2 regions of the Pseudomonas sp. Y3 TE3536 genome follow, and region 1 is predicted to be linked to the other one. Evidence: predicted binding sites of a transcription regulator. Region 1 holds the regulator's gene; the other holds the start of a gene.

Region 1 (14,580 bases):
CCTCGGTCGGCATCAGGCCAAAACGCTGGCGCGTGTCGATCACCGTCACCACGTTGCCACGCAGGTTGATGATGCCCAGCACGTAGCTCGGCGCGCCCGGTACCGGGGCGATCTCGGTGTAGCGCAGCACTTCCTGCACCTGCATGACATTGATCCCGTAGGACTCGTTGTCCAGACGGAAGGTTACCCATTGCAGGATCGGATCTTCGGAACCTTGTGCGGACGACTTTTTCATTCCCCTACCCCTCAAAATCCGCGCTAGGCGGTGTGTTCGGTGTCATTTGTGTTTGGCGTGCATCTGCTTGACTGCGCCGCTGGCGATCAGCTCGGCCAGTTCGGCGACGTCAAGCAAGGCACACATGTGTTCGATCACCGTGCCGGCCAACCAGGGGCGCTGGCCACGCTGGCTGCGCCACTTGATCTCGGACGGGTCCAGGCGCAGGGAACGGCTGACCTGGTGCACGGCCAGCCCCCATTCATAGCCCTGGACCGAAATCACATACTGCAGGCCCTGGCGAAAATCGTCGCGGTAGCGGTCGGGCATTACCCAACGCGCGGTGTCGAGGACCTTCAGGTTGCCGGCCTGGCAGGTCAGGATGCCAAGAAACCAGTCCGGTTGGCCGAACAGCGGCGTCAGCTCCTGGCCGGCCAGGTTGTAGATCGAGCCCAGGCACACCAAGGGCACCGCCAGGGTCAGCCCGGCGACGTCGAACAGCAGGCACTCGAACGGCTCCGCTGCCCAGGCCGGGCGGCCATCGATGCTTGCCGGCGGCACCGGCAAGTTCGGCGCAGGCAGGTGCACATCCACCACCGGCACCGCCGGTTCTACCGCGGGCGCTTCGATCAGCACCGGGATGCTGGCCTCGGCCACTACCTGCTGCTCGACCACCGCCACCACCGGTTCTTCCACCGGCAGCACGCTGGGCAGTACTTGTAACCGCGGCTCGGCAAAGGGCCGGGGCGCCGCGAGGGTGGCCTGGGCAGGCTGGCGTGCATCACGCGCCTGCTCCTCGCGCACCGCGTCGGCGAAGTCCTCCGGTGCTGTCGGCAGCTCGATCAGGTCGTCGGCCTCGGTGGCCTCTTGCAACAAGCCATCGAGGTAGGATTGCAGGGCCATCTGCGGCCGCGTGCTGGTTTGCCGTGTCTGCGTCATCAGGCCACCTGCACTGCGGTTTGGTAGGTCAGTAAATGCTTGAGCAGCGCCCGGTAGGCAATCAGCCCACGGCTCTTACCATCGAACTGCGAAGGCGTCACGCCCTTGCGGCTGGCATCGCGCAAGCGCGTGTCGACCGGGATGTAACCCTGCCAGACATGCTGCCCATAGGTGTCGCGCAGCAGTTTGAGCGTGCCCAGGGAGGCCTGGGTACGGCGGTCGAACAGGGTCGGTACGATCTGGTAAGGCAAGGCCTGTTTACGCGAACGGTTGACCATGGCCAGGGTCCCGACCATGCGTTCCAGGCCCTTGACCGCGAGAAACTCGGTCTGCACCGGGATCACCAGTTGCTGGCTCGCGGCCAGGGCGTTGACCATCAGCACGCCGAGCAAGGGCGGGCTGTCGATCAAGGCAAAGTCGAAGTCTTGCCACAGCTGCGCCAGACTCTTGGCGATCACCAGCCCCAGGCCATTCTTGCCCGGCGACTGGCGCTCCAGCACCGCCAGCGCAGTGCTCGATGGCAACAGCGAAATACGCTCGTCGCTCGTCGGCAGCAGCAATTGCCCCGGCAAGCCCTCGGGCACGCTGCCTTGGTGCAGGAACAGGTCATAGCAGCTGTGTTCCAGCGCATCGGGGTTGTGCCCGAAATAACTGGTCATCGACCCGTGCGGGTCGAGGTCGACGACGACCACGCGCTTGCCCGCCTCAGCCAGCAGGCCAGCCAGGGCGATGGTCGTGGTGGTCTTGCCGACGCCACCTTTTTGATTGGCTACTGCCCAGACTCTCATAGGACAACTCTTGACTCATAAATTTAGCGCCCACCCTTGTGGGAGCGGGCTTGTCCCGCGAACACGGGCATAGCCCGTGCCATCCACCACGTCGCCTGCTTCGCGGGGCAAGCCCGCTCCCACAGGTACCGCGCTCAGCAAGCAAGACAACACGCAGTGACGGAGAATTGACGAGTTACTGACTCGCTGTTGGCGGTGCACTTTGTGTGCCAGCACGGCGCAACGCCGCATCCGGCGTGGCATTGGCGCTACCTGTGCCAGTCAGGCTGCGGCGCACTTCGAGGTTGCGCGAAATCACCAGCACCACGCGGCGGTTGCGCGCACGGCCTTCGGCACTGTCGTTGCTGGCGACCGGCTGATACTCGCCATAGCCCACCGAGGCCATGCGCGCCGGGTTGACCCCTTCCATGGCCAGCAGGCGGACGATGCTGGCCGCCCGCGCCGACGACAGTTCCCAGTTGGTCGGGTACTGCGCAGTGCGAATCGGCAGGTTGTCGGTAAAGCCTTCGACATGCACCGGGTTGGCGAACGGCTTGAGGATGTTCGCCACCTTTTCGATGATATCGAAGGCCTTGTCGCTGGGCATGGCATCACCGCTGCCGAACAGCAGCGAGGAACTGAGCTCGATCTCTATCCACAGCTCATTGCCGCGCACGGTCATCTGGTCGGTCTTGATCAGGTCGCCAAAGGCGTCGCGCACGTCGTCGCTGATGGTCTTCAGCGGGTCGACGTTGGTCTGCGCCAGGCCCGCTTCGGTCTGCTCGCTGTCCCTGACCAAAGGCTCAGCCGGGCGCACGCTCAGCGGCTGCTCATCACCGATGGGGATCGGCTTCATGCTCCGCTCGGGGTCGTTGAACACCCCGAGCAAGGCCTGCGAAATGACCTTGTACTTGCCCTCGTTGATCGAGGAAATCGAGTACATGACCACGAAAAACGCGAACAGCAAGGTGATGAAGTCGGCGTACGACACCAGCCAGCGCTCGTGATTCTCGTGTTCCTCGGTATGACGACGGCGGCGCATGGTTACTCCATGAAGCCTTGCAGCTTCAGCTCAATCGAGCGCGGGTTTTCACCCTCGGCAATCGACAGCAGGCCCTCAAGCAGCATCTCGCGGTAGCGCGACTGGCGCATGACGATAGCCTTGAGCTTGTTGGCGATCGGCAACAGGATCAGGTTGGCGCTGGCCACGCCGTAGATGGTGGCGACGAACGCCACGGCGATGCCGTTACCCAGCTGCGACGGGTCGGCCAGGTTGCCCATCACATGGATCAGGCCCATGACCGCGCCGATGATGCCTATGGTCGGGGCGTAGCCACCCATGCTCTCGAACACCTTGGCGGCCTGGATGTCACGGCCCTCCTGGGTCAGGAAGTCGACTTCAAGAATGCTGCGGATGGCTTCAGGCTCGGCACCGTCGACCAGCAACTGCAGGCCCTTGCGCGCATAAGGGTCGGGCTCGGCATCGGCCACCCCTTCCAGGCCCAGCAGGCCCTCTTTGCGCGCCGTCAGGCTCCAGTTCACCACCCGGTCGATACCGCCCGCCAGGTCGACCCGGGGCGGGAACAGGATCCAGCGCAAAATCTGCAAGGCACGCTTGAAGGCCGACAGCGGCGACTGCAACAGCGCCGCCGCCAAGGTGCCGCCTAGCACGATCAAGCCCGCCGGGCCATTGATCAGCGCGCCGACATGCCCGCCTTCGAGGAAGTTGCCGCCGACAATCGCGACAAACGCCAGGATCAGGCCGATCAGGCTTAGCACGTCCATCAGACGCAGGCCTCGACCAGGTGCTTGCCGATCTCGTCCAGGCTGTACACCGCGTCGGCCAGGTTGGCCTTGACGATGGCCATGGGCATGCCATAGATCACGCAGCTGGCCTCATCCTGGGCCCACACGGTACTGCCGCCCTGCTTGAGCAGGCGCGCGCCTTCACGGCCGTCGGCGCCCATGCCGGTGAGCACCACCGACAGCACCTTGTCGCCGTACGACTTGGCCGCCGAGCCGAAGGTGATGTCCACGCATGGCTTGTAGTTCAGGCGCTCGTCACCCGGCAGGATCTTCACCGTGCCACGGCCGTCGATCATCATCTGCTTGCCACCCGGGGCCAGCAGCGCCAAGCCTGGGCGCAACAGGTCACCGTCCTCGGCTTCCTTCACGCTGATCTTGCACAGCTTGTCCAGGCGTTCGGCAAACGCCTTGGTGAAGGCCGCTGGCATGTGCTGGATCAGCACGATCGGCGCCGGGAAGTTGGCGGGCAGTTGCGTCAGCACCCGCTGCAGCGCCACCGGGCCGCCCGTGGACGTACCGATGGCCACCAGCTTGTAAGGTTTGCGCTTGGGTGCCGGGGCATGTGCCGCGGGCGCTGCGGCCGGGGTGCGTACCGGCGGTGCCGTGCGCGCCGGGGCCGAGGCCGGGCTTGCGAAGCTGCTGGTCGGCGCATGGCTGCTGATGGTAGTGACCGGCGCAGCGGCAGGCGCTGGGTTGTAGCTGCCGAAACGACGGTTGCTGCGCGACAGGGTATGCACCTTTTCGCACAGCATCTGCTTGACCTTCTCGGGGTTGCGCGAGATGTCTTCGAAGTTCTTCGGCAGGTAATCCACTGCACCGGCATCCAGCGCGTCGAGGGTCACCCGGGCGCCTTCATGGGTCAGCGAAGAGAACATCAACACCGGCGTCGGGCAGCGCTGCATGATGTGCCGCACTGCGGTGATGCCGTCCATCATGGGCATTTCGTAGTCCATGGTGATGACATCGGGCTTGAGCGCCAGCGCCTGGTCGATTGCTTCCTTGCCATTGGTCGCGGTACCCACTACCTGGATCGTCGGGTCCGCCGAGAGGATTTCCGAGACACGGCGGCGGAAGAAACCGGAATCATCCACCACCAGGACCTTGACTGCCATAAACACTCCATTAGGCGGCGCAACCCGCCAGGGCGCGCCACCGAAATCAAATACGCCGCGCGGCGTAACGCTTGAGCATGCTCGGAACGTCGAGGATCAACGCGATACGACCGTCGCCGGTGATCGTGGCCCCGGACATGCCCGGCGTGCCCTGCAGCATCTTGCCCAGCGGCTTGATTACCACTTCTTCCTGGCCCACCAGTTGATCGACGACAAAGCCGATGCGTTGGGTGCCGACCGACAGGATCACCACATGGCCCTCGTGCTGCTCTTCGTGCACCTGGCCCTGGACCAGCCAGCGCTTGAGGTAGAACAGCGGCAATGCCTTGTCGCGCACGATCACCACTTCCTGGCCATCGACCACGTTGGTACGCGAGAGGTCAAGGTGGAAGATCTCGTTGACGTTGACCAGCGGGAAGGCGAAGGCCTGGTTGCCCAGCATCACCATCAAGGTCGGCATGATCGCCAGGGTCAGCGGCACCTTGATGACGATCTTCGAACCCTGGCCCTTGGCCGAGTAGATGTTGATCGAGCCATTGAGCTGGGAAATCTTGGTCTTCACCACGTCCATGCCGACACCACGGCCAGACACGTCAGAGATCTCGGTCTTGGTCGAGAAGCCCGGGGCGAAGATCAGGTTGTAGCAGTCCGACTCGCTCAGACGCTCGGCGGCGTCCTTGTCCATCAGGCCCTTTTCCACGGCCTTGGCGCGCAGGATGTTGGGGTCCATGCCCTTGCCGTCATCAGAGATCGACAACAGGATATGGTCGCCTTCCTGTTCAGCCGACAGCACCACCCGGCCCGTACGCGCCTTGCCGGTGGCTTCACGCTCGTCGGGCATCTCGACGCCATGGTCGACGGCGTTGCGCACCAAGTGCACCAACGGGTCGGCCAGGGCCTCGACCAGGTTCTTGTCGAGGTCGGTTTCTTCACCGACCAGCTCCAGGTTGATCTCTTTCTTGAGCTGGCGGGCCAGGTCGCGAACCAGGCGCGGGAAGCGGCCGAAGACTTTCTTGATCGGCTGCATGCGGGTCTTCATGACCGCGGTCTGCAGGTCGGCGGTGACCACGTCGAGGTTCGACACGGCCTTGGACATGGCCTCGTCACCGCTGTTCAAGCCCAGGCGCACCAGGCGGTTACGCACCAGCACCAGTTCGCCGACCATGTTCATGATCTCGTCCAGGCGCGCAGTGTCGACGCGCACGGTGGTTTCCGCCTCGCTGACCGCATGTTTTTCTGCCGCTGGGGCCGGCGCGCGAGGCGCAGGTGCGGGCTTGCTGGCAGCTGCTGGGGCGGCGGCTGGAGCAGGTGCCGGTTTGGCCACCGGCTTGCTCTCGACCTTGGCGGCGACAGGCGCTTCGACCGCGACCGCGTCACCCGAGAACTTGCCCTTGCCGTGCAACTCATCAAGCAAGGCTTCGAACTCGTGCTCGCTGATCTCGTCACTCGTTGGGCTGGCCGCTGCAACGCTTTGCGGCGCTGCCGCTGCTGGCGCATTGGCGGCCGGCAAGGCATCGGCCTGGAAGGTGCCCTTGCCGTGCAACTGATCGAGCAGCGACTCGAACTCTTCATCGGTGATTTCATCGCTGACCGGGGCCGCAGCGCTGGCCACAGGCTCAGCGGCGACTTCCGCGCTGAACTGGCCTTTGCCATGCAACTGGTCGAGCAACGATTCGAATTCGGCGTCGGTGATTTCGTCACCGGCGCTGCTGACGGTTTCGCCTTGCATCTGCTCATCGGCAGCGGCCTGGGCCTTGACCGCGTCGAGCGAGTCGAGCAGCTGCTCGAATTCGCTGTCGGTGATGTCTGGCTCTTCGGCAGGCGCCGCGGCGACCGGCTCGGCTGCAGCCGCAGGCGCTGCGACTGCGTCGGCAGCAGCAGGCTCGGCCAGGCGCGACAACGCCGCCAGCAGTTCTGGGGTAGCGGGGATGACCTCGCTGCGCTCGCGGACCTGGCCAAACATGCTGTTGACCGTGTCCAGCGCCTCCAGCACCACGTCCATCAATTCGGCGTCGACCCGGCGCTCACCTTTGCGCAGGATGTCGAACACGTTCTCGGCGATATGGCAGCACTCCACCAGCTCGTTGAGCTGGAGGAAGCCGGCGCCCCCTTTTACAGTGTGGAAACCGCGAAAAATGGCATTGAGCAGGTCGGCATCATCCGGTCGGCTTTCCAGCTCGACCAGTTGCTCGGACAGTTGCTCAAGAATTTCGCCGGCTTCTACCAGGAAATCCTGAAGGATTTCTTCATCGGCGCCGAAGCTCATTAAACGTGCTCCTTAAAAACCCAGACTGGACAGCAGATCATCGACATCGTCCTGACCGGACACGACGTCTTCACGCTTATCGGCATGAATCTGCGGACCTTCACCCCGAGTCGGATGTTTTTCTTGATCTTTTTCAGCACGCAGCTGCTGGTGGTCATGTTCGATACCGGCAAAACGGTCGACTTGACTGGCCATCAGCACGAGCTTGAGCAGGTTGCTTTCCACCTCGGTGACCAGCGCGGTGACCCGCTTGATCACCTGCCCGGTCAGGTCTTGATAGTCCTGAGCCAGCAGAATGTCGTTGAGGTGGCCTGAGACCTTGCGGTTACCTTCAGCGCTGTGCGTCAGGAAACTGTCGACGCGTTTGACCAGGTCACGGAATTCCGGCGCGGCCACTTCGCGGCGCATGAAGCGCTGCCAGTCCACGCTCAGGGCCTTGGCCTCACCCGCCAGGTCGTTGAGCACCGGCGTGCTTTCCTCGACCAGGTCCATGGTGCGGTTAGCGGCACCCTCGGTCAGCTTGACCACATAGGACAGGCGCTCGGTGGCGTCGGTGATCTGCGAGACCTCCTCGGCCTGCGGCATGTGCGGGTCGATCTGGAAACTGACGATCGCACTGTGCAGCTCACGGGTCAGCTTGCCGACTTCCTGATACAGGCCGCGGTCGCGGGTCTGGTTCAGCTGATGAATCAGCTGCACCGCCTCGCCGAAGCGCCCGCGCTCCAGGCTCTCGACCAGCTCCTGGGCATGCTTCTTCAGGGTCGATTCGAACTCCCCCAAAGACGTTTGTGATGAATCCATGGCGCGCCCCCTGACGTGACTCAGCCGTTGACGCGTTCGAAGATCTTCTCGATCTTTTCTTTGAGCACCTGAGCGGTGAACGGCTTGACCACGTAACCATTGACGCCGGCCTGGGCCGCTTCGATGATCTGGTCGCGCTTGGCTTCGGCCGTCACCATCAGTACCGGCATGGTTTTAAGCTTTTCGCTGGCGCGGACTTTGCGCAGCAGGTCGATACCGGACATGCCCGGCATGTTCCAGTCGGTCACCAGGAAGTCGTAGTGGCCGTTTTCCAGCATCGGCAACGCAGTGGTGCCGTCGTCAGCTTCGTCGGTGTTGGTGAAGCCCAGATCACGCAGCAGGTTCTTGATGATCCGCCGCATCGTCGAAAAGTCGTCAACGATGAGGATTTTCATGTTCTTGTCCAATTAGACCTCCAAGCAGTCTCAAACGCGCTCGGCCCCCGAGCACGCATTCATTCAATTCGGCACAACGTGAAACGGCTGCAGCGTCTTCAGTGCAACGGCTGGCGCTCAGCGCGCCCGCCACTCACCCAGACGGCTGCGCAAACGTGCGGCGCACTGGCTGTGCAACTGGCTTACCCGCGACTCGCTGACGCCCAGCACCTCACCGATTTCCTTGAGGTTCAGCTCTTCGTCGTAGTACAGCGCCAGCACCAGCCGCTCGCGCTCTGGCAGGTTGGCGATCGCATCGGTCAGGGCAGCCTGGAAGCGCTCGTCTTCAAGGCCCCGCGCCGGTTCGACCTGGCCACTGGCGCCGTCTTCGTGCAGGCCTTCATGCTCGCCGTCCTGCAACAGGTCGTCGAAGCTGAACAGCCGGCTGCCCAGGGTATCGTTCAAAATCCCGTAGTAATCATCGAGACTCAATTGGAGTTCGGCAGCAACCTCGTGATCTTTAGCGTCGCGACCGGTTCTTGCTTCAACGGCGCGCATTGCATCACTGACCATGCGGGTATTGCGGTGCACCGAACGCGGTGCCCAATCGCCCTTGCGCACCTCGTCGAGCATGGCGCCGCGGATGCGGATGCCAGCGTAGGTCTCGAAGCTGGCGCCCTTGCTGGCGTCATACTTGTTGGCCACTTCCAGCAGGCCGATCATGCCGGCCTGGATCAGGTCTTCGACCTGGACGTTGGCCGGCAGCCGCGCCAACAGGTGATAGGCGATGCGCTTGACCAGCGGGGCGTAGCGTTCGATCAGCTCGTACTGGGCGTCTTTCGACGCCCTGCTGTACATCTTGAAGCCGCTCGCATTCATAGTACCGGTCCTGCGCTGGTGGGCTGCACCAGACGCTCGACGAAGAATTCCAGATGCCCGCGCGGGTTGGCCGGCAACGGCCAGCTGTCGACCTTCTGCGCAATGGCCTTGAAGGCCAACGCACACTTGGAACGCGGGAACGCTTCGTACACGGCGCGCTGCTTCTGCACCGCCTTGCGCACGCACTCGTCGTACGGCACCGCGCCCACATACTGCAGGGCAACGTCTAGGAAGCGATCGGTGACCTTGGTCAACTTGGCGAACAGGTTGCGCCCTTCTTGCGGGCTCTGCGCCATGTTGGCCAGCACCCGGAAGCGGTTCATGCCGTAGTCACGGTTGAGCAGTTTGATCAGTGCGTAGGCGTCGGTGATCGAGGTGGGTTCGTCGCACACCACCAGCAGCACTTCCTGGGCCGCGCGAACGAAGCTGACCACCGAGTCACCGATACCCGCAGCGGTGTCGATCACCAGCACGTCGAGGTTGTCGCCGACGTCGCTGAACGCCTGGATCAGGCCAGCGTGCTGGGCCGGCGCCAGGTGCACCATGCTCTGGGTGCCGGAGGCCGCCGGTACGATGCGCACACCGCCGGGGCCTTGCAGCATCACATCGCGCAGCTCACAGCGCCCTTCAATAACGTCGGCCAGGGTGCGTTTGGGGGTCAGGCCTAGCAATACGTCGACATTGGCCAGGCCCAGGTCGGCGTCCAGCAACATGACCCTGCGGCCAAGCTCGGCCAGCGCCAGAGACAGGTTCACTGAAACGTTAGTCTTGCCGACGCCACCTTTGCCACCGGTCACGGCGATCACCTGTACGGGATGCATGCTACCCATGTCTGTTCTTTACCTTGTCTCGCTGGGACTCAGGCCACACGTGAGGCAATTCTGCGTGCCCCTTGGCATAGCTACGTTGCACACACTTCATCATCAACCCGCTCGCCGTGGGTTGTGATAGAGATCAGCGAACATATCGGCCATGGCCTCTTCGCTGGGCTCGTCCTGCTGCTGCACATTGACCGCACGGGTGACCAGCTGGTGCGCCCGGGGCAAGTGCAAATCATCGGGAATGCGCGGCCCATCGGTCAGGTAGGCCACCGGCAATTCATGACTGATGGCAAGGCTCAGCACGTCGCCGAGGCTTGCCGTTTCGTCGAGTTTGGTCAGGATACAGCCGGCCAGGCCACAGCGCTTGTAGCTGTGGTAGGCGGCGGTCAGCACCTGCTTCTGGCTGGTGGTTGCCAGCACCAGGTAATTCTTCGCGGCGATGCCACGGCTGGCCAGGGTTTCCAGCTGCATGCGCAGGGCCGGGTCGCTGGCCTGCAGGCCAGCGGTATCGATCAGCACCACGCGTTTACGCAGCAGCGGTTCCAGCGCCTGGGCCAGGGACTGGCCCGGGTCGACGTAGGTCACCGGCACATTGAGGATGCGCCCCAGGGTCTTGAGCTGCTCCTGGGCACCGATGCGGAAGCTGTCCATGCTCACCAGCGCCAACTGCGGGGCGCCGTACTTGAGCACGTAGCGCGCAGCCAGCTTGGCCAGGGTGGTGGTCTTGCCCATGCCGGCCGGGCCGACCATGGCGATCACACCGCCCTCTTCAATCGGCTCTACCTCGGGGATTTCGATCATCCGCGCCAGGTGCGCCAGCAGCATGCGCCAGGCCTGGCGTGGCTCTTCGATCTCAGTCGTGAGGTCGAGCAGTTCACGGGCAATCGGGCCGGACAGGCCGATGCGTTGCAGGCGGCGCCAGAGGTTGGCCTGCTGCGGCTTGCTGCCTTGCAGCTGGCTCCAGGCCAGCGAGCCGAGCTGCACTTCCAGCAGCTCGCGCAGCCCCGACAGCTCCGAGCGCATGGCATCGAACAGGCGCGGGTCAACCGGCGCCGGGGTCGGCGCGGCGGCAGGTGCCGGGGCGTCCACGTGGGGCTCGACCAGCGGCTCGGAGGCCGTCAGCGACTGGCCGGCGAACAATTGGCGGTTGTTGTCGCTGGTGTCGCTGCGCTGGTCCAGCTCGGCCTGGGCCGTGGCAATGCGCGTGTGGGTCTTGCGCAGCTCTTCTTCAAGCTCGGCGTTGGGTACGCGCGGGGCCAGGGCGGACAATTTGTAGTCCAGCGCGGCCGTCAATTCGACACCACCGGCGATGCGGCGGTTACCGATGATGGCGGCATCGGAGCCAAGCTCATCCCGGACCAGCTTCATGGCCTGACGCATATCGGCGGCGAAAAATCGCTTAACTTGCATTATCCACTACCTCAGCCGTTAGGGCCCACGGTGGCAACGATGGTGACTTGCTTGTTGTCAGGTATTTCCTGATACGCCAGAACATGCAAATTCGGTACAGCCAGGCGACCGAAGCGCGACAGCATGGCGCGGATCGGGCCGGCGACCAGGAGAATGGCCGGCTGGCCTTGCATCTCTTGGCGCTGGGCCGCGTCAATCAGCGAACGCTGCAGCTTTTCGGCCATGCTCGGTTCCAGAAGAACACCGTCTTCCTGACCCTGCCCGGCCCTTTGCAGACTATTGAGCAAAATCTGTTCCAACCTCGGTTCAAGGGTGATCACCGGCAGCTCAGACTCAACGCCGACAATGCTTTGCACGATGGCGCGACACAATCCGACGCGCACCACGGCCACCAGCGCGGCGGTATCTTGACTCTTGCCCGCGTTGTTGGCGATGGCCTCGGCGATGCTGCGGATATCGCGCACCGGCACTTGCTCGGACAGCAATGCCTGCAGGACCTTCAGCAGCCCCGACAAGGAAATGACACCCGGCACCAATTCTTCTGCCAGTTTAGGCGAAGCCTTGGACAACACTTGCAGCAATTGCTGCACTTCCTCATGGCCGATCAGCTCGTGACAGTGCTTTTGCAGGATCTGGTTGAGGTGCGTGGCCACCACCGTACTGGCATCGACCACGGTATAGCCCAGCGACTGCGCCTGGGAGCGCTGGCCAACGTCAATCCACACCGCCTCCAGGCCAAAGGCCGGGTCGCGTGCGGCAATGCCGTTGAGGGTGCCAAATACCTGGCCTGGGTTGATCGCCAGTTCGCGGTCCGGGTAAATCTCCGCTTCAGCCAGGATCACCCCCATCAACGTGAGGCGGTAGGCGCTGGGCTGCAGGTCGAGGTTGTCGCGAATGTGCACGGTGGGCATAAGGAAACCCAGGTCTTGGGACAGCTTCTTGCGCACGCCCTTGATCCGCGCCAGCAACTGGCCGCCCTGGTTGCGGTCGACCAGCGGGATCAAGCGGTAACCGACCTCAAGGCCGATCATGTCGATCGGGGTGACATCGTCCCAGCCCAGCTCCTTGGTTTCCAGCGCACGCTGTGGCGAGGGCAGCAGGTCCTGCTGGCGCTGCGCCTCTTCCTGGGCCTTGACCTTCACCTGCTGCTGTTTCTTCCACACCAGATAAGCGCCGCCACCGGCCATCAGGCCAAGGCTGAGGAAGGCCACATGCGGCATGCCCGGCACCAGGCCCATGATGATCATCAGCGCACCAGAGACCGCCAAGGCCTTGGGAGAGTCGAACATCTGCCGGTTGATCAACTTGCCCATGTCTTCCGAGCCCGAAGCCCGGGTGACCATGATGGCCGCAGCAGTGGACAGCAGCAGTGATGGCAATTGCGCCACCAAACCGTCACCGATGGTCAACAAGGCGTACACCTTGCCGGCTTCGCTGAACGGCATGCCGTGCTGGAGCATGCCGATGAGCATGCCGCCGATGAGGTTGATGAACAGGATCAGCAGGCCGGCGATGGCGTCGCCGCGCACGAACTTGCTGGCACCGTCCATCGAGCCATAGAACTCGGCCTCCTGCGCGACCTCGGAGCGGCGGGCCTTGGCCTGGGCCTGGTCGATCAGGCCGGCGTTGAGGTCGGCGTCGATGGCCATCTGTTTGCCGGGCATGGCATCGAGGGTGAAGCGCGCGCTTACCTCGGAAATACGCCCGGCACCCTTGGTCACCACGACGAAGTTGATGATCATGAGGATGGCGAACACCACCGCACCGACCACGTAGTTGCCGCCGATGACCACTTCACCGAAGGCCTGGATCACCTTGCCCGCAGCGCCATGGCCCTCCTGGCCGTGGAGCATGACCACGCGGGTGGAGGCGACGTTCAGGGCCAGGCGCAGCAGCGTCGCCACCAGCAGGATGGTGGGGAACGCGGCGAAGTCGAGTGGGCGCAGGGCGTAGACGCAGACCAGCAGCACCACGATCGACAGCGCGATGTTGAAGGTGAAGAACACGTCGAGCAGGAACGGCGGTATCGGCAACATCATCATTGCCAACATCACCAGCAGCAACAGCGGCACACCCAGGTTGCCCCGGCCGAGACCGGCCAGGTTGTGGCGTGCGTTGTTGATTAACTGAGTGCGATCCACCGCGAGTCCTCTTGATGCAAAACTTTGACGCCCAGGGGGCGCCTGGGCGTGGCTCTGCAAGAAGCCTTCCAACTTTGCTATTTGGGTGTTCGCCTTGGGGTTTTTGGTGGGTTTGACATCGAGCGCCGCCCGCGCGGCGCTTCGCAGCACAAGGCTGCTCCTACATTTTTCTCGGGCCAATTATTCCTGAGGCGATCGCGCGCAAATATCACAGGCTTCACTGGCCCGAAACAGATGTAGGAGCAGCCTTGTGCTGCGAAGCGCCGCGCGGGCGGCGCTCGATCTCACAGGCGCTGAACGACCATCGCCAAGCACCTATCAGCCATCACGCCGCAAATCCGGCGGAATCGGCAAATCATCCTTCAACGGCTCCGGCCGCTTGCCCTTGCCCGACCGATACTGACGAATCTGGAACACATACGCCAACACCTGCGCCACCGCCAGGTACAACCCCGCCGGGATCTCGTGCTCAAGCTCAGTGGAGTAATAGATCGCCCGCGCCAGGGCCGGCGATTCAAGGATCTGGATCTTGTGCTCGACACCAATCTCGCGAATCTTCAACGCCATGAAATCAGTACCCTTGGCCAGCAGCAAGGGCGCTGCCCCGCCCTTCTCCGGGTCGTACTGCAGGGCCACGGCATAGTGCGTGGGGTTGGTGATGATCACGTCCGCCTGCGGCACCGCCGCCATCATGCGCCGCTGCGACACCTCGCGCTGCAACTGGCGAATACGCTGCTTGACCTCAGGCTTGCCCTCCGAGTCCTTGTACTCGTCACGCACTTCCTGCTTGGTCATCTTCATTTTCTTGTGCGTCTGCCACAGCTGGAACGGCACGTCCGCCGCCGCGATCAGCAGCAGCCCCGCCGACATCCACAGCGCACTCCACCCCACCACCTGGACACTGTGAATAATCGCCTGTTCCAACGGCTCATTGGCAATCGACAGCAACGCCTGGCGGTCGCTGACCAGCACCACCACCGCCACGATCAGGATCGCGAAAAACTTGGCCAGGGCCTTCAGCAACTCGGTCAGGGCATGCATCGAGAACAT
Region 2 (16,468 bases), 890 kb from region 1:
AGTGGGTGAAAACCGGCGAAATGCGCCGGCTGGGCGCGAACACCCTGGACCTCACCTCGCCCTTCGACGTAATCACCCGGCGCGGCGTGTCACCACCGCCGATCCTGCGGGCGTTCCTCGAAGACCTGAACGCCTGCATGCACCAGGCTGGGGGCGTTTGAGCCCGCAGGCTCAGGCAATAACCCGGGCAACCTGCTGCGCGCGAACAAGCCCGGTCGTCACCAGGCCCTGAAGCCTTGCCACCAGCACGGCGCGGGCGGTTGGCGAGGTGGCCGGGTCGATAATCCGATACTGGCGATCGCACCAGCCGCTGATCTCCTGTAGCCAGCCGGCCTGCAAGACGGGCTCGGCGTCCAGGCGCTGCAACAGGTAGGCCACTTGCTGCCAGCCAGACAACAAGTGGAGCACCGCCAAGCGACGCGGCGCCGGGCATTCATGCCAATGGCGGTCCAACCAGGCGCTTGCCTCGACATTGACGGTCGCCCAGGGCAGCTTGCCCAATTGCACGATGGTGGCGGCGAACACCTTGTCCGAAGGGTCGCCCAGCAGGCCGAACAGCTCACCCGCAGTGGCCTCCCCTGCCTGGTGCACCGCAGCAAAACGCACAAAGGGATAGCGCGATTGCAAGGCGGCCCTCCACCACGCGAGGGGGAGTTCCACCTGCAGCTCTGCGCCAAGGCCGAGCACGCCCAGCCAATCGCGTTTTGTGGTGGGCATTTCACCGGCCAGGCGCGCCGCCAACACCGCCGCAGCGTCAACCCCGTAGCGCGGCGCCTGCCAACGCGCAAGGCTGCGGATCGCGGGCGAGGCATCCAGCAAGACTTGGCGCAGTAACGGCTGCGGGTCATCCAGCAAGGGCAGCAATGCCCGCAGCACACAGACCCGCACCTTGGCAGCCGCGTGTGGCAAGGCGTGCACTAACAGTGGCACGGCTTGCGCAGCGGGGAGCGCCTGGCACGCAGCAACCGCTGCCAGGCGAACAGTCAATTCGCGGTGGGCCAAGGCATCACGCAGCAGGGTTGCAGGCTCGGTGTCGGCTTCCAGCAAGCGCGCAAACAGAAAACGCGCGGTCTTGCCTTGCCGGGTCAGAAAATCAAGGTGGACTTCACGCCGAACCTGCGCCCCCTGCAATACTGCACACACCTGTTCCAGGGTGGCAGCATGATCGACCCGCCGGCGCGCAGCCAGCGCCACCACTGATTCCAGGGCGCTCAACAATGACGTCACATGGGCGCCTGTGAGGTAAGGCTGAATGCCCGCCTTGGCCAGTTCGCGAACCTGCGGCACCCAGTCATTCAACCGCTCGATCAGCGCCTGCAAGGCTTGCGGCGTTTGCTCGGCGCACAGCGCCCGTACCGCGACTTCTCGCACGAAGCCGTTGTCGTGATGGCTGAGGGTGATCCACGTATCGCCATCACGGGCAGACGCGATCAGTTCGAGGGCTTCATTACGCCGCTGCTCGGCCCAGGACCCTGCCGGTACCTGCCTTGCCTTCAGCCGACCCAACCAGTTGCTGACGGAGCTTACATTCATTCCCTTGTATTCCATGTGCGTGCAGTGTGGGCTTCAGACGCTATTCGAAGGCTCAGGTTTCACGGCAGCTGAATTCGGAGCCTGGTTCAATCTGCTTCTGCAGCCAGCTGCCCCTCGATCCAGTCGATGAATGCCCGCACGTGTGGTCGTTTCAACTGCTCTTTGCGGGCGACCAGGTAGTAGGCGAAACGTGAAGGCCAGGGCCGGTCCACGGCCACCACCAGGCTGCCGTCACGCAGCCCCTCTTCGGCGTGTTGCGCCTGAACCAGGGCGATACCTTGACCACTCGCGGCCGCACTTAGCAACAGCAGTTCTTCGTCAAAACTCGGCCCGCGCCGGCTGCGGCTGTCGGGCTCGAAGCCATGGGCCTGCAACCACAGCGTCCAGTCGGCACGGTCGGCATCCTGCAGCAGCGGGTACTGCAAGCAATCCTCAGGCGCATGCAGTGGCGGGCCGCTGGCGAGCAGTGCCGGGCTGCACACCGGCAACAGCACCGGCGCCAGCAAGGGTATCGACTGCAGCCCCGGGTAGTCGCCCAGGCCATGGCGCAAGGCGATGTCGACACGGTCACGGTGCAAGTCGACCAACGCCGCCGTGGCCTCGACACGGACCTCGATGCCGGGGTGCAGCGTGCTGAAACTGGCCAGGCGCGGCACCAGCCAGCTAGAAGCGAAGGACGGTTGCGTGCTGATGGTCAGGGTGCTGGCGCGGGCCAGGGCTTCAAGGTCGAGCAGTGCACGCTCGATGTCGCCGAAGCCACGTGATACGCCTGGGTACAGGCTCGCCCCAGCCTCGGTGAGTTGCACGCCATGACGGCTGCGGGTCAACAGAGTGACGCCTAGGCGGTCCTCCAGCAGGCGAATCTGCTGGCTGATGGCCCCTGGCGTAACCCCCATGCGCTCTGCGGCGGCTTTCAAGCTACCCAGGCGAGTGGTTTCGCTGAAGGCGCGCAAGGCAAGCAGTGGCAGGACGGCGCCCATTACATTCCTCACTTTAGAAAAACTAACGCTTAGGGTAGAAGCAATCGTTTTTGTATCTTGCTTCATCTGCATAGCATAGCGCTCAGGCCAAACAACTTGCGTTAGTTTTCCTGAGGTTACTCGATATGCCTGACCCGTCACTGGTGCTCTATACCGACAGCTCGCCCAACGGCTTCAAAGCCACCATCGCCCTCGAAGAGATGGGCCTGCCCTATCGCCTGGAACATGTTCGCATCGAGCACGACGAGCATCTGCAAGCAGGCTTTCTGGCGCTCAACCCGGCAGGCCGCATTCCGGTGTTAGTCGACCACGGCGCCAACATCGTGCTGTTCGAGTCGGCCGCCATCTTGCTGTACCTGGCACAGCGCAGTGGCCAGTTGCTCGACTCCGCACCGCAGCCACGCTGGGCGGCGATCACCTGGCTGATGTACCACAGCGCCAGCATGGGGCCGCTGCTCGGCCAGCGCGTGCACTTCGAATGCTTCGAAGCCACGCCCAACCCCGCTGCGCTCAAGCGCTACCGCAGCCTTACCGAAAGCACCTTCGCGGTCCTCGACCAGCACCTTGCCAGCCACCCATGGCTGGCCGGCGACCACTACTCGATCGCGGACATCGCGACTTTCGCCTGGCTGCACATCGCCGCCCTGGTGGGCTTCGACTTCAGCCCGCACCGCCACCTGACGCGGTGGTACCAGCAGGTGGAGCAGCGCCCCGCCGTGCAACGCGGCATCCGCCTGCCAGCTCCGGCCACCGGCCCATGAACGCCCACAACCCAGGAACAGCCATGAACGCTAAAGCTGCCACCTGCGGCGTCAACGCCAACGCTTTCGCCCACCACCCCGGCTACCGGCGCATGTTTGCCCCAGATCACCTGACCCTGGGTATCTTCATGCCGCAGCGCTTTTATGACGGCGACCTGCAGGCCCTGGCCGGGCAGGCGCGGCTGGTCGGTGAAATCGACCGCCTGGGCTTTGCCGCAGCCTGGGTGCGCGATGTGCCGTTGTTTGACCCAGCCTTCGGTGATGCCGGTCAGGTATTCGACCCGTTCACCTATCTGGCTTACCTGGCCGCGCACACCCGGCAGATCGCCCTGGTGACCGGCAGCGCGATCTTTGCCTTGCGCCACCCGATCGACCTGGCCAAGGCCGCCACCACCGTTGATACCTTGTCGGGCGGGCGCTTGGTGCTGGGCATTGCCTCAGGCGACCGCCCCGTGGAGTTTCCCGCCTACGGCCTGGACCACGGCAGCCGCGGCGAGCGCTTTGCGCACAGCGTGGACTACTTCCGCCAACTGTTGGCCGAGCACCCAGGGCCTATTCAGTCGCCGTTGGGCCAGCTCAGTAACGCCCGGCTGTTGCCCAGGCCTGTGTCAGGGCGCATCCCCCTGGTGGTGACCGGCTCCTCGCGCCAGACCCTGCAGTGGCTTGGCGAGCACGCCGATGGCTGGCTGACCTACCCCGACGCCACCCATAACATCCTGGGCCCACGCCGCCTGGCCGAAAAAATCCGCGCCTGGCGCGAAGCGATCCCGGGCGGGGGGTTCCGCCCGCACATGACCAATGAATGGATCGACTTGGACGACGACCCCAACTTCCCGCGTACGCCGCAGCAAGGCGGCTATGTACTGCGCACCGGGCGCAACGGGCTGATCGACTTGCTTGGCGAGTGGCGCGAGGCTGGGGTCAATCATGCGGCCTTGGGCGTGCAGATGGCGCGGCGCCCGGCCCGGGAAATCATTCAGGAACTGGCCGAAGAGGTAGTGCCGCTGTTTCCGGCGCTGGCCGGGCCTGCACCGCAGTCGCAAGACTGGTAAAGCGTGCCAGGCAACGCAGATGCACAGCATACGGTATGGGGCTTGCCCGCAAAGCAGGCGCCGCGGTGGATGGCACGGGCTTCGCCCGTGTTCGCGGGCAAGCCCGCTCCCACCCGAACGGTGTAGCCGGCAAGGCTAGCGCCGCACCTGTGGAAGCAACTGTCTCGCGCAATTTATAAAAATTGATTCATTACGTGGGAGCGGGCTTGCCCCGCGAACACCGGCGAAGCCGGTGCCATACAACGCGTAGCCCCATTCGCGGGGCAAGTCGGATCGCCGCACCGCCGCTCCCCCCCCGAACGGTGTAGCCTCCAAGGCTAGCGCCGCACCTGTGGGCTTGTTCAAATGTCTGGGGGCAACCCATCCTCTGGGAGATCACCCAGCCCTTTGGGCCGCGTTGTCGAGCAGAGAACAAAGTTCGTAAGCGAGTTGCTGACCCTGTGGGAGCGGGTTTACCCGCGAACACGGGCGAAGCCCGTGCCATCCAAGGTGGTGCCTGCTCCGCGTGTAAACCCATTCCTACAGAAATCACGCTGCACCTTGAGCCTGCGCTGTACTTTCAGGCTTTGGTAGCGGTTGCTCTCGCCATGGCGTGCCCGTCCGGATCATCGCGTTGTTGCACGATGAAGACCCGCATACCACTACAAGACAGTTGCTCCCACACGGGCACTGCTAGAACAGTGAAACGTGAGCTTTCCTACAGAAGCGGGCTTGCCTGTGGCATTGCCGCGAGCCACTGCATCATCAACTGTGCCAGCACTTGAGGCTGTTCAAGCGGGATCATATGACCGGAGCCTTGAATGATCTCGAGGCGTGCGCCCGGGATGTGACCGCATAAGGCTTCAGCCTCTTCAACTTGCCTCAGCGCGTCCTGCGCTGCCGCAATCACAAGTGTCGGGCACTGGATCTGATGAGGCCCCACACCCGCTCTGGTCAGCAGCGACTGTGTGGCAAATACCGCATGCCCCATGCGTGTCCCCATCTCACGAATTCTGCCAGTCAGGGCGTTATCCGCAGCACGCTGCGAATGCACCGACTGCCTGATGGCAGCCAGGCTCAAACCGCGAAACTGCCCGTGAGCCGACGCATCGACCGCCGCTTGCTTGGCTTTCTGCCGCTCGGGCGAATCTTCACGCAGGGAGGTAGCGATCAGTATCAGGGCAGCTACACGATCTGGGCATTGCTGCACGATTGATCTCGCCACATAGCCCCCAAGGGAAAAACCAACGAGGACGAAACGAGGCGGCGCACTTGCCACGACATGGCGGGCGATCTGCGCAAGGGTTTGCCCCTCGAGCAGGTTGGCCCGGTGGACCTCACACGTAGCGGGCAGGCTCTCGACCACTTCATCCCAGAGCGTTTCGTCCAGCATGAAGCCTGGGATCAACACCAGGGGGAGCGCGTTTTCAGGGGGCATGTTCTTCACCAGGCAATCCAGACAGCAGCATACGGGCCAACGCTGATCAGTTACACAGCGGGTCGCGCAACGCATCGGCGGCGCGTGAACCTGCGGAGTCTCGACTGTGGGTCAGTACCACCTCCGCCACCGGCAGGTCCGGCAGGCCGTGCCGTAGGTCGAGCACCTTGAGGTGCGCCGGCAAGCTGCAGCGGGTGACCACCGCCACCGCCAGGCCAATCCTGAAGAGTTGATTGCGCTGGGCATCACGCTGGTTGCCGCATGGCGCTTGCCGATGCTGTTCACCGTCGCGATTGGCGTGGCGTCGTTGGCGGTACTGCGATTGTATTGGCAGTGAGAACCTGGATCTTGCCCTTCTGCGCGATAAGGACGCTGCATGCTCGTCAACTGGGTCCGCCTAAGCCCCGCGCCAGCTTCGAGTGACTGATCTGCTTAAGATAATGCGTGCAAAACAGCCGCAACCATGTGCTCTTCACTGCTTGTTCCGTCAACCCGCAACACTTCAGACGTTTGCTCTGCCAACCACGCCTCGTGCCACGCTCGGTTGCGCCCCGAGAAGTTAGGGTCGTCATACTGCGAGGCCCATTCGCGGAAGGCCGTGTGGATCCCGTGCATGTCGCCACCCGGTGCAATCCGATCGCCAAAGCGCTCTTTTTCACGCGCGGCCAGCCGTTCAAGGCGAATGGGCGTGGGGGTGACGACGAACACGGTCAGGTCGACGTGCGCAAGCAGCGCATCGCCCCACACCATGCAGGAACCGGTCAGTACCCAATCTTGGTCACCGAGCTTTTGCTGGATCACTTTCACGCGGTCAGGGACAGGCCGCTTGGTCGTGAAAGGTGGGTCGGTGGGCATCCAGTAAGCATCATCGACATCGACATGCCGCGCACCCAGCACGGTCGCGAGGTTTTTACCCAAGGTGGTCACACCGGCACAGGAAGCACCCGTAATGTAGATTCGCAATTGTTCCTCCATGAATGCACGTCGAATTCGGGGCAGCACTATACACCCGACCTGCGCAAGACGCTGAAGCCGACGGCTGGCATCGGGTCAGCGTCAGGAAGAAAAGGCAGCCTCAACGCTCCATGACATAAGTACCCGGCGCAGGGCAAAGCGGCCGGTACTTGCGCGAGCCCAGCTTCTTTGGCGCCGCCAGGCTTTCGCCGGAACGCTGCCCAATCCATTCGCGCCAATGCGGCCACCAACTGCCTTGCTGGCGCTCCCCGGCGTTCTGCAGCCAGGTTTCCGGCGCCTCGGCGGCGGCGGGCGCCGCGTAGTAGAACGACTTGGGGTTGCCGGGTGGGTTTACCAGGCTTTGCAAGTGGCCGGCATTGGACAGCACGTAGGTCGTGTCCTCGCCGAACAGCCGGGCGGTGCCGTAGCAGCCTTGCCAGGGGGTGATGTGGTCGGTAGTGCCGCCCACCACATAGGCGCCCACCGTTACCTGGGTCATGTCGATCAACTCGCCGTCAATCTCCAGGGTGCCGGGGTTGCTGTAGGGGTTTTGCTGGATGAGGTCGAGGTAGTCAGCGTGCAGCTGAGCGGGGAGCCGCGTGGTGTCGTCGTTCCAGGCGAGAATGTCGAATGCCGGCGGCGGGTTGCCCAGCAGGTAGTTGTTGACCCAGTAGTTCCAGATCAGGTCGTTCGGGCGCATCCAGGCGAACATGCGGCCCATGTCCTGGCCACTGAGCACACCCTTGCGCCGGGAGCTGGCCTTGGCCGCGCGCAGGGCGGACGGCGTGGTGAACATACCCAAGGTGGTGTCGTTAAGCGCCGACGCCGTGTCGAGCACGCACACGGCCCAGCTGGTATTGGCCACCTTGTGGCCCTCACCACGGGCCGCCAGCCAGCCCAGGTAGGCTGCCAGGGTGATGCCGCCCGAGCAGGAGCCCCACATGTTTACATCCGGGCTACGGGTAATTCGACGCGCGACGTCCACCGCCTGATCGAGGCACAGCGCGTAATCGGACAAGCCCCAGTCGCAGTGCTCGCGGGTGGGGTTGCGCCAACTGATGACGAACAGGCTCACGCCGCTGTCCTGTATCCACTTGACCAGGCTTTTTTCCGGCGACAGGTCGATGGCGTAGTACTTGTTGATCTGCGGCGGCGACATGACCAAGGGCCGGGCAAAGACCTTTTCGGTGGTGGGCGCGAACTGCAGCAGCTCGAACATTTCGCAGCGAAACACCACCTCGCCCTTGGCCGTGGCGATGTTTTCACCCACCGTGAATGGCGTACTGTCGACCTGCCTCGGGAGGCCGCGGTTATTCAGCATGTCCTGGCCGAAGTGGCGGATGCCCCTGGCCATGCTCATGCCGCCTGTGTCCACCAATTTGCGCAGCGCCGCGGGGTTGGTCAGCGGGGAGTTGCTCGGTGCCAAGGCATCGGCCATCTGTGCTGCGACGAAGCGGGCGCGGCTTTTTTCCAGCGGAGCCAGGTCGGTGGCCTCGATGAAGCGGGTCAGCTCTGCCTGGCCAGCCAGGTAACTCTGCAACAGTGCGCGCAGGAAGGCGTTGGATTGCCAGGCCGGGTCGGCGAAGCGCTTGTCCTTCGGGTCTGGCGCGATGCTGGTGTTGCCTGCGACGATGCCGCGCAGCGCCTTCAGGTAGCCCCCCACATGGGCACCCGCCTTGAGCGGCGAGGTGCCTACGGCCTTGAGCAGGTAGCCGGCTGAACTGGCCAGGTCGGCCGGGCGCATGCTGACCAGGGGGTTGCCTGCCAGAGGCTGGCTGGGGGTGACGGTCTCGTTCGTTTGCGTGGATCTGCTCATGGCGGCTCTTGATTCCGGGCACGGTTGTGTTGTGCTCCGACTCTAAGGCAGCCGTGGCTGCGGCCACTTCTCATCCCGCGACAGCGGTTTTTCACTTCATGACGGGGGAGCGATCTGACCGAAAGCACCGGCAAACTCGGTGCCATCCACGCTATGGTCAACACGACTGCCCGAAAGAGCAATCACGGCTAGGCACCTCGATGCCTGGACACAGGATGCTAGCGCTCACCGCACTTTCCAGAGGCTCCGTTCGTTGACTGACTCACAGCACAGCCCTACCTACGCAAAACGGTTCGAAGCCGTGCTTGCCTACATCGACAACCATCTCGAAGATGACCTGTCGGTGAATGCACTGAGTCGCATCGCCAACTTCTCGGCGTTTCACTTCCATCGGCAGTTCACGGCGTTCATGGGCGTTCCGGTTTCACGCTATGTGCAACTGATGCGGCTTCGACGCGCGGCGCACCAATTGGTCGCCTCGCCCGCAACGTCCGTGCTGGAGGCCGCATTTGGCGCTGGTTTCGAAAGCCCCGAAGCCTTTTCCAGAGCCTTCAAGCGTGCCTTCGGCATGGCGCCGAGCGTGTTCGCCAAGGCCCCGAACTGGCAGGCCTGGAGTGCGGTATTCGTTGTTCCCCATCGTTCCAGGAGTATCACCATGCAGATCCGTATCGTGGATTTCACCGAAACCCGCGTAGCCGCGCTCGAACACCGAGGTGCGCCCGCCCTAGTCGGCGAAAGCGTCGCGCGTTTTCGCCAATGGCGCATGCACAGCGGCCAATCGCCAGTGGCCAGCAGCCGCACCTTCGGCATCCCCTTCGACAACCCCGACACCACACCGTTGCACGCCTTCCGCTTCGCCGTTTGCGGCGAGATAGACGAGGCTGTGCAGCCCAACGATTTCGGCGTGCACGAACGGCTTATCCCGGCAGGGCGCTGCGCGGTGGTTCGGCATACCGGTTCGCCTGACTACATTGGCGAAACCATCTACCCGCTTTATCGTGACTGGTTGCCGTCGAGCAACGAAGAGCTGCGCGACCATCCGCTGTTCTTCCATTACCTGAGCGCGTACCCGGAAACGCCCTTGGAGCAATGGCAAACGGATATCTACGTCCCGCTGAAGTAGGCCGAGCCCTGCCCGCCCGGTGCCGGGCCGCCGAGCCCCCACCCATGAGCCTCTTCGATAAAGTGCAGCACTGCACGCGAACGCTCGTCAATCCGTGAAATCAGCGAAAGTTCACTGACCATTTCCGCTTGCGCCAGGGGCACGATGCGGATGCCCGGCATGGTCAGCCGGGTCATGGTTTCGGGCACGATGCTCAGGCCGATGCCGGCGGCCACCAGCCCGGGAATACTCATCAGCGACGGCACATACATGATGTTCTGCGGGTGCAACTGGTGCTGCCGGCACGCTTGGAGGGTGTGGGAGGTCAGGCCGATGCCGGTGCTGTCCTGGAGAAACACGAACTTTTCGTGGCGCAGGGTCGACAGGTCCCCGCTGAAGCGGTCGGCCAATTCATGGTTGTCCGGGATGAGCAGGACGAGCCTGGACTGGCTGAATGGGTGGGTGCGCAGACGGTCCGGCAGGTGGTCCTTGAACACCCGGGCAAAGGCCAGGTCGAGTTTGTGGTCGAGCAACATGTCGAACTGCGCGCGAATACCGGCGTCGACCAGCGACACCTTGACCTCGGGGAACGTGCTGAAGTAATGCCGGAGCAATTGCGGCAAATTGGCTTCGAACAATGCCGAGTGGTAACCGATGTTGATTTCGCCCACCTCCCCCCGCTTGGCACGCCGGGCCGCAGCCATTGCCCGTTCGCTGGCCTCGATGGACTGCCGCGCGTGAGGCAGGAACGCCTCGCCAGCAGCGGTCAACGCCACGCCGCGGTTCTCCCGCCGGAACAGCGTTAGCCCGAGCTCGGACTCAAGCGTTCGCATCAATTGGCTCAGTGCCGGTTGCGCAATGCCCAGTTGCTCTGCCGCCCGGCTGAAGTGCTGCAGGTCAGCGGCGACCACAAACGCTCTAAGGTGACGCAGTTCCATAATCGCTACCCATAAGGCTGGCTTATCTATTTATCGTGATTTCGATAATTATTCTGCAAGCAGGATGCGCTAACGTCTATTCACTTCGACGATTCCTTTCCACTGCATAGCCCGAGCGGAATCGTATGGGTATTCCGACACCATAAAAACAATGACGAGCCCCTTATGAGCACAATCAGTGACGCGCCTCATGATTCGCGCATGCCTCGCAAAGCGGTGACCGCCGCCACCATTGGCACAGCCCTGGAATGGTTCGACTTCACGTTGTATGGCGCGATGTCCGCGACCATTCTGCCCAAGTTGTTTTTCCCCGCGATGGAACCCACCGCAGGCCTGCTCGCTTCGCTGGCAACGTTCGGTGTCGGCCTGGCCGCCCGGCCCCTGGGCGCCATTACCTGTGGCTACCTCGGTGACAAACTCGGCCGCCGCAACTTGATGCTGGCCACCGTAACCATGATGGGCCTGGCTTCGGTACTGATGGGGTTGTTGCCCACCTACGGCCAGGTGGGTATCTGGGCGCCGATCCTGCTGGTGCTGCTGCGGATCATTCAAGGCTTCGCACTGGGTGGCGAGTCCACTGGCGCGCAACTGATGGCGCTGGAACACGCCTCCCCCGATCGTCGCGGGCGCTATTCCGGCATGCTCGGCCTGTGCTCACCCCTTAGCCAGATTTTGGCCAACGGCGTATTGATGGGCCTGGCAGCGACGCTTTCAAGCGAGCAGTTCGAGAGCTTCGGCTGGCGAATCCCGTTCCTGATGAGCTTCGTCCTGGTAATCGTCGCAATTTTCATCCGCCTGAAAGTCGATGAAACCCCGGCCTTCGTGGCCTTGAAGAAGGCCCCGCTCAAACAGGAAAAGAGCCCGCTCACATCAGCCGTGAGCAGCCATTACAAAACCATCCTGCGACTGATGCTGTTCTTCTGCTCACCCGCTGCGCTGTTCTACTTGATCGTGATTTTCTCCCTCAGCTACCTGACCAAGCACCTCGGTTTTAGCCAATCGACAGGGTTCATGTCGCTGATGGTGGCTAACATGTGCGCGATTTTCGGTGCGCTTGCCGGTGGTTATCTGTCCGATCGTTGGGGGCGTAAAAAGGCGCTGGCATTGGGTTCGTGCATGACGTTGCTGATCCTGTTCGTCTACTTCCCAATCCTCAACACCCTGAACGTCCCCGCCATCATGGCAATCATGGGGCTGTTCCTGGGCTTCACCCAGTTCCAAAGCGGCATCCAGCCTGTGGCCTTCGCCGAAGCGTTTCCTACCCAGGTCCGCTACTCGGGCTCGGCACTGGCCTACACAGGCGCCAATCTGGTGATCGGTGGCCCAATGCCGATGATCGCCGTGTGGCTGATGAGCCAGTCGAACAACTCGCCGTGGCCGCTGGTGACGCTGTGCGCGGTGATCAACCTGATCTCGCTGGCGATGATCATCACCGGCCGGGAAACCCGCGGCATCGACCTGAACGCCGTCGCCGAAGACGACACCGTCGAAGCCCGCGCTACCACCCTTCTTTCCAAATAACGCAGCAGGACAATCATGAATCGCACCGTTTTCATCCTTAACGGCCCTAACTTGAACCTGCTGGGTCGCCGTGAGCCGCACATCTACGGCCACACCACGCTTGAGCAAATCCGCCAACGCAGTGAAAGCCTGGCGCTGGAACTTGACCTGATATGCGACTTTCGCCAAACCAACCACGAAGGCGTCATGGTCGACTGGATTCAGGAAGCCTTCGAGCAAGGCGCTGCAGTGATCATCAACCCGGCCGGCCTTTCGTTTCACTCGATTCCAGTACTGGATGCGCTGAAATTACTCGACACACCGCTGGTCGAACTGCACCTGTCGAACATTCATGCACGGGACGAACTGCACCGCCACTCGATCATGTCTGGCGTGGTCAATACAGTGATCTGCGGCATGGGCGCTGACGGGTATCCCCTCGCAATCCGGGCTATCGATACTTTACTGCGGCGTCGGGCAGCCAACACTTAACCGCCCTTCACCGGACGCTGACCGGGTGGTCCTTCGGCAACTTCGGAATGTCGCGCTTACACCCTGAACCGCCCTACCAGCGCTGTCATTTCCCCCACCAGGCCCGACAGCGCCTGGCTCGCCGCACGGGTTTGCTGCGCCCCGGTCGCCGACTGGTTCGACAACTCGCGAATATTCAGCAAGTTCCGGTCCACTTCCCGCGCCACCTGGGCCTGCTCCTCCGCCGCACTGGCGATCACCAGGTTGCGCTCGTTGATCTCGCCGATGGCACTGTAGATGCCTTCCAGCACCTGCCCCGACGCCAGAGTAATGTCCAGGGTCGACTGGGCCCGGCTGGTGCTGGCCTGCATTGATGCAACCGCGGCTTCGGTACCTTGCTGCACGCGCCCGATCATCTGTTCGATTTCCTGGGTCGATGCTTGTGTGCGGTAGGCGAGCGTACGCACCTCGTCCGCTACCACCGCAAAACCACGCCCGGCCTCACCGGCGCGGGCGGCCTCGATGGCGGCGTTGAGCGCCAGCAGGTTGGTCTGCTCGGACACCGAACGGATCACTTCCAGCACCTTGCCGATGTCCCGCACCTGCCCCACCAGCTGCTCCAGGTGCCCACTGCTGGCCTGAATCTCATGGGTCATGGCCTCGGTACCGTCGATATTCTCGTTGACTTGCCGGCGGCTTTTTTCGGCCAGTTGATTCGATGCCTGCGTGGTCTCGGACGTGGAGACGGCGTTACGTGCGACCTCCTCGACCGCCGTGGTCATTTCGGTGACGGCAGTGGCAGCCTGCTCCAGCTCCTGGCCCTGCTGGCGCAGGTTATTGGCGCTTTCCTCGGTAACGGTGTTCAGCGCCGTCGCCGCGTCAGCCAGCTGTTGTGTGCAGCTGCTGAGCTTGCCGAGGGTTTCGCGCTGGCTCTGCTGCATGCGCTCCAGTTCGTGGAACAGCTGGCCGATTTCGTTGCGCCGCTGCACCACCACCGGCACGCTCAGGTCGCCGCCGGCGATGCGCTTAAAGTGCTGGCCAGCTTCACGCAATGGGTGCAACACACGCTGTGCAATGAACGCCCAGCACAGCGCCGCCAGCAGCAACGTCACGCCCAGCAGCCCCAGGCTCAGCAGTTGTGCGCGCTCCAGACGGCGGTCGGACTCGAGCATGATCTGCTGGCTGCGCTCGCTCAAGGTGGCTACCAGTTGCTGACGCAGCGCCTGCAGGCGGCCCATGGCATTGCCGGCATCGGTGTTGACCTTGAAGTACTGCTCCAGCGAGCGCTGCCGCACCGCCTCACGCTGCCCCGCCACCGCCTTGGCGTAGTCGGCGAAGGTGGCCTGCAGTTCCTTGGCCGCCGCATGCAGCGCAGGTTCGCGGGCGTTGCCGACGAACTCATCGACCAGTTTCTGGCTCTTGTCGTTCAATTCGACCGACAGCGCCATGCGCTTGTTCGCACTCTCATCGTGGCCGCCCAGTTGCTCGATGAAACCCGAGGACACGTTGGCGCTGGCGCGGATCGCCATGAGCAACGCATTGTTCAACCGGTCCGACTGGTGCGCGGTCTGGTCCAGTTCGCTGATCTGCTCATCGCTGCCCACCGCCGCGCGCCAGGCGCTGACGGTGGAGAACAGCAAGGTCAGGCTGAACAGCGACAGCACCCAGAACATTCCGGTGCGGATCTTCAGGTCGGCAAACATACGGGCAGTACTCCTCATGGTCCTGTTGGCACCCCTTCTCATCGGGATTTCGATGGCGGGTGAGCAGGTATCGGAGTGCCCGCTGCGGGCTTGAGTGGCCCTGAGGCGCTTGTGTGCGGTAACCGCACGATTGTTGCCGGCGCCTTGCATGTGGCGGCGCATACGTGCAAGGGTAAAAAAGGAACGTCAGTCATCAGAAAAGGAAGATAAGCACCTTATGCTTGGAATCACACGTATCCATCGCTACGTGCGCCCATTGCCTGCAAGCCAAGCAGCAGCCAGTGGGCGTGACGTCAACGTCAAACCAGGCGCCCGCCTGGCCGCGAAGCTTGCCACCCTCCTCTGCACACCCCGCGCCGTCCCGCCCTACCTCTGGGTCAACCCCGAGCGCCCCCCTGTCGATCGCATGCCCCCTACCTGACCGCCCACACGCCGTCATCGCACCGGCCTCGCCATTCAGTGGCTGAAGGCGGGATGTCTCACGCAAAAAAAGGGGCAACACCCATGATCATGTTTCAGGGCAAGAAAATTCACAGCGCCATCTTCGACATGGATGGCACGATGTTCGACACCGAGCGCCTGCGTTTCAGGACGCTGAAGCAAGCTTCGCTGGAAATCTTCGGCACCGCCTTGAGCGAGCAAACGCTGATCGGCTCGCTGGGCCTGAGCGCGAAAAAGGCCGAGGCCCTCGCCAAGGCTCACAACGGCGATGACTTCCCCTATGCGCAGATCCGCCAGCGCGCCGATGAGCTCGAACTGGCGTACGTGCGCAACCATGGCGTGCCGATCAAAGCCGGCCTGCTCGAGGTGCTGGAGCGCCTGCGCAAGTCCGGCCTGACCCTGGCGGTCGCCACGTCCAGCCGCCGCGCCATCGCCGAGGAGTACCTGATCAACGCCAACGTGCTCAAGTACTTCGACATCACCGTTTGCGGCGACGAAGTCAGCCAAGGCAAACCCCACCCAGAAATCTTCCTGCACGCCGCCCGCGCGCTCAATTGCCAACCCGGCCAGTGCTTCATGGTCGAGGACTCAGAAAATGGCCTGCTCTCAGCGATCCGCGCCGGGGGCCAGGCAATCCTGATCGAGGACATCAAGCCGCCCGCGCCCGAGGTCAAGGCCGGCGCGCTCATGGCCTACCGTGGCATGCACGCCTTCCTCGCCGACTTGAGCGAGTGCGTGCCCGACTTGGGCATGCCGGCGCTCGACGAGGCGTTCCCTGCCTCACTGAACCAGTTCCGCGTCGGCATCCACGGCTTCGGCGCCATCGGGGGCGGCTACCTGACCCAGGTGCTGTCCCATTGGGACGGCTACACGCGCCCCTGCGAAATCATTGCCGCGACCCGTTCGCGCATGCTCCGCGAATCGGTCGCTGCGTTCGGCCGCTACAGCGTGCGCTACGGCGCCACCGCGTTCGACCAGACCATCGACAATGTGCGCATGATCGACATGGACGACGAAGAGGCGGTAATCGAGATGTACAACGCCGCCGAAGTCGTCGGCATGAGCCTGCCCGAGCAGGCCATCGCGCATCAGGCCAAGGTCATTGCCAAGGGTTTGCTGCGGCGCTTCGAACGCAGGGGGCGCGAGCTGACCGTACTGATCGTGTTGAACAAGATTGGCGGTGCGGCGTTCGTCCGGCGCCAGGTGCAGGCGCAGTTGGCGCTGCTGTGCACGCCACAGGTGTGCAAGCAGGTGCTGGAAAAGACCCATTTTGCCGAAACGGTGGTCAGCCGCATCGTTTCCAAGATCAGCAATGACGCGCTGGTTCGGCAGTTACGCATCAAGTCGCAGATCTTCAAGAACAGCCTGGAGGATGAGCCAGCGGTCACCCGCAAACCCGCCACGCCAGCCCCTGAATACGAACGGCTTATCGGGCACTTCAGGCCCTTTGCACAATCCAGCAGTGCCATGAGCCAGTTGCACCTGATTCTGTTCAACAGCGAGCCCGACATGCCGCTGTACGTGGAGCGTGGCAGTGATTTGCTGGAGCGGCTGCGCCAGGTAAAAACGGTCGCAGACATTACCCAGATCCAGATCATCAAGAACCGCTTATGGAATGGGCCACACGCAATCATCGCCTGGTATGCGAGCCTGCTGGGGCACACCTGGGTCGGCCAGGGCATGGGGGACGCCCGCGTCAGTGCGCTGGCGCAGCGCCTGATTCATCAGGAAGTGGCGCCAGCGTTGATGGCCGAATACCCGCAGATGTCAGAGGTCGTCAGCAGCTTTGCCAATGCGTTT

The links. The regulator FliA, encoded in region 1, starts transcription of late flagellar genes. The targets are predictions, from matches to a motif close to CTAAAGTTTNNNNNNNNNNNGCCGNTAA.
Region 2: a site for FliA is predicted at 14,295-14,322, ahead of AB7M33_RS20705 (methyl-accepting chemotaxis protein). Genes of this name have one in related genera too.

Annotation. Positions count from the first base shown of each region.
Region 1 covers NZ_JBRJHU010000001.1:3,670,641-3,685,220, reverse strand. The annotation lists gene AB7M33_RS16655 (chemotaxis protein CheW) at 1-235, opposite strand, end outside; gene AB7M33_RS16650 (CheW domain-containing protein) at 278-1,153, opposite strand; gene AB7M33_RS16645 (ParA family protein) at 1,153-1,941, opposite strand; gene motD (flagellar motor protein MotD) at 2,117-2,962, opposite strand; gene AB7M33_RS16635 (flagellar motor protein) at 2,965-3,705, opposite strand; gene AB7M33_RS16630 (protein-glutamate methylesterase/protein-glutamine glutaminase) at 3,705-4,838, opposite strand; gene AB7M33_RS16625 (chemotaxis protein CheA) at 4,885-7,104, opposite strand; gene AB7M33_RS16620 (protein phosphatase CheZ) at 7,117-7,905, opposite strand; gene AB7M33_RS16615 (chemotaxis response regulator CheY) at 7,926-8,300, opposite strand; gene fliA (RNA polymerase sigma factor FliA) at 8,418-9,158, opposite strand; gene fleN (flagellar synthesis regulator FleN) at 9,155-9,988, opposite strand; gene flhF (flagellar biosynthesis protein FlhF) at 10,082-11,389, opposite strand; gene flhA (flagellar biosynthesis protein FlhA) at 11,401-13,530, opposite strand; gene flhB (flagellar biosynthesis protein FlhB) at 13,849-14,580, opposite strand, start outside.
Region 2 covers NZ_JBRJHU010000001.1:4,560,345-4,576,812, reverse strand. The annotation lists gene AB7M33_RS20770 (LysR family transcriptional regulator) at 1-161, shown strand, start outside; gene AB7M33_RS20765 (HEAT repeat domain-containing protein) at 172-1,533, opposite strand; gene AB7M33_RS20760 (LysR substrate-binding domain-containing protein) at 1,620-2,513, opposite strand; gene AB7M33_RS20755 (glutathione S-transferase family protein) at 2,639-3,274, shown strand; gene AB7M33_RS20750 (LLM class oxidoreductase) at 3,298-4,326, shown strand; gene AB7M33_RS20745 (alpha/beta fold hydrolase) at 5,024-5,743, opposite strand; gene AB7M33_RS20740 (hypothetical protein) at 5,916-6,080, shown strand; gene AB7M33_RS20735 (adenylate kinase) at 6,176-6,706, opposite strand; gene AB7M33_RS20730 (alpha/beta fold hydrolase) at 6,819-8,513, opposite strand; gene AB7M33_RS20725 (AraC family transcriptional regulator) at 8,767-9,636, shown strand; gene AB7M33_RS20720 (LysR family transcriptional regulator) at 9,618-10,553, opposite strand; gene AB7M33_RS20715 (MFS transporter) at 10,719-12,074, shown strand; gene AB7M33_RS20710 (type II 3-dehydroquinate dehydratase) at 12,090-12,545, shown strand; gene AB7M33_RS20705 (methyl-accepting chemotaxis protein) at 12,602-14,227, opposite strand; gene AB7M33_RS20700 (hypothetical protein) at 14,445-14,648, shown strand; gene mtlD (bifunctional mannitol-1-phosphate dehydrogenase/phosphatase) at 14,732-16,468, shown strand, end outside.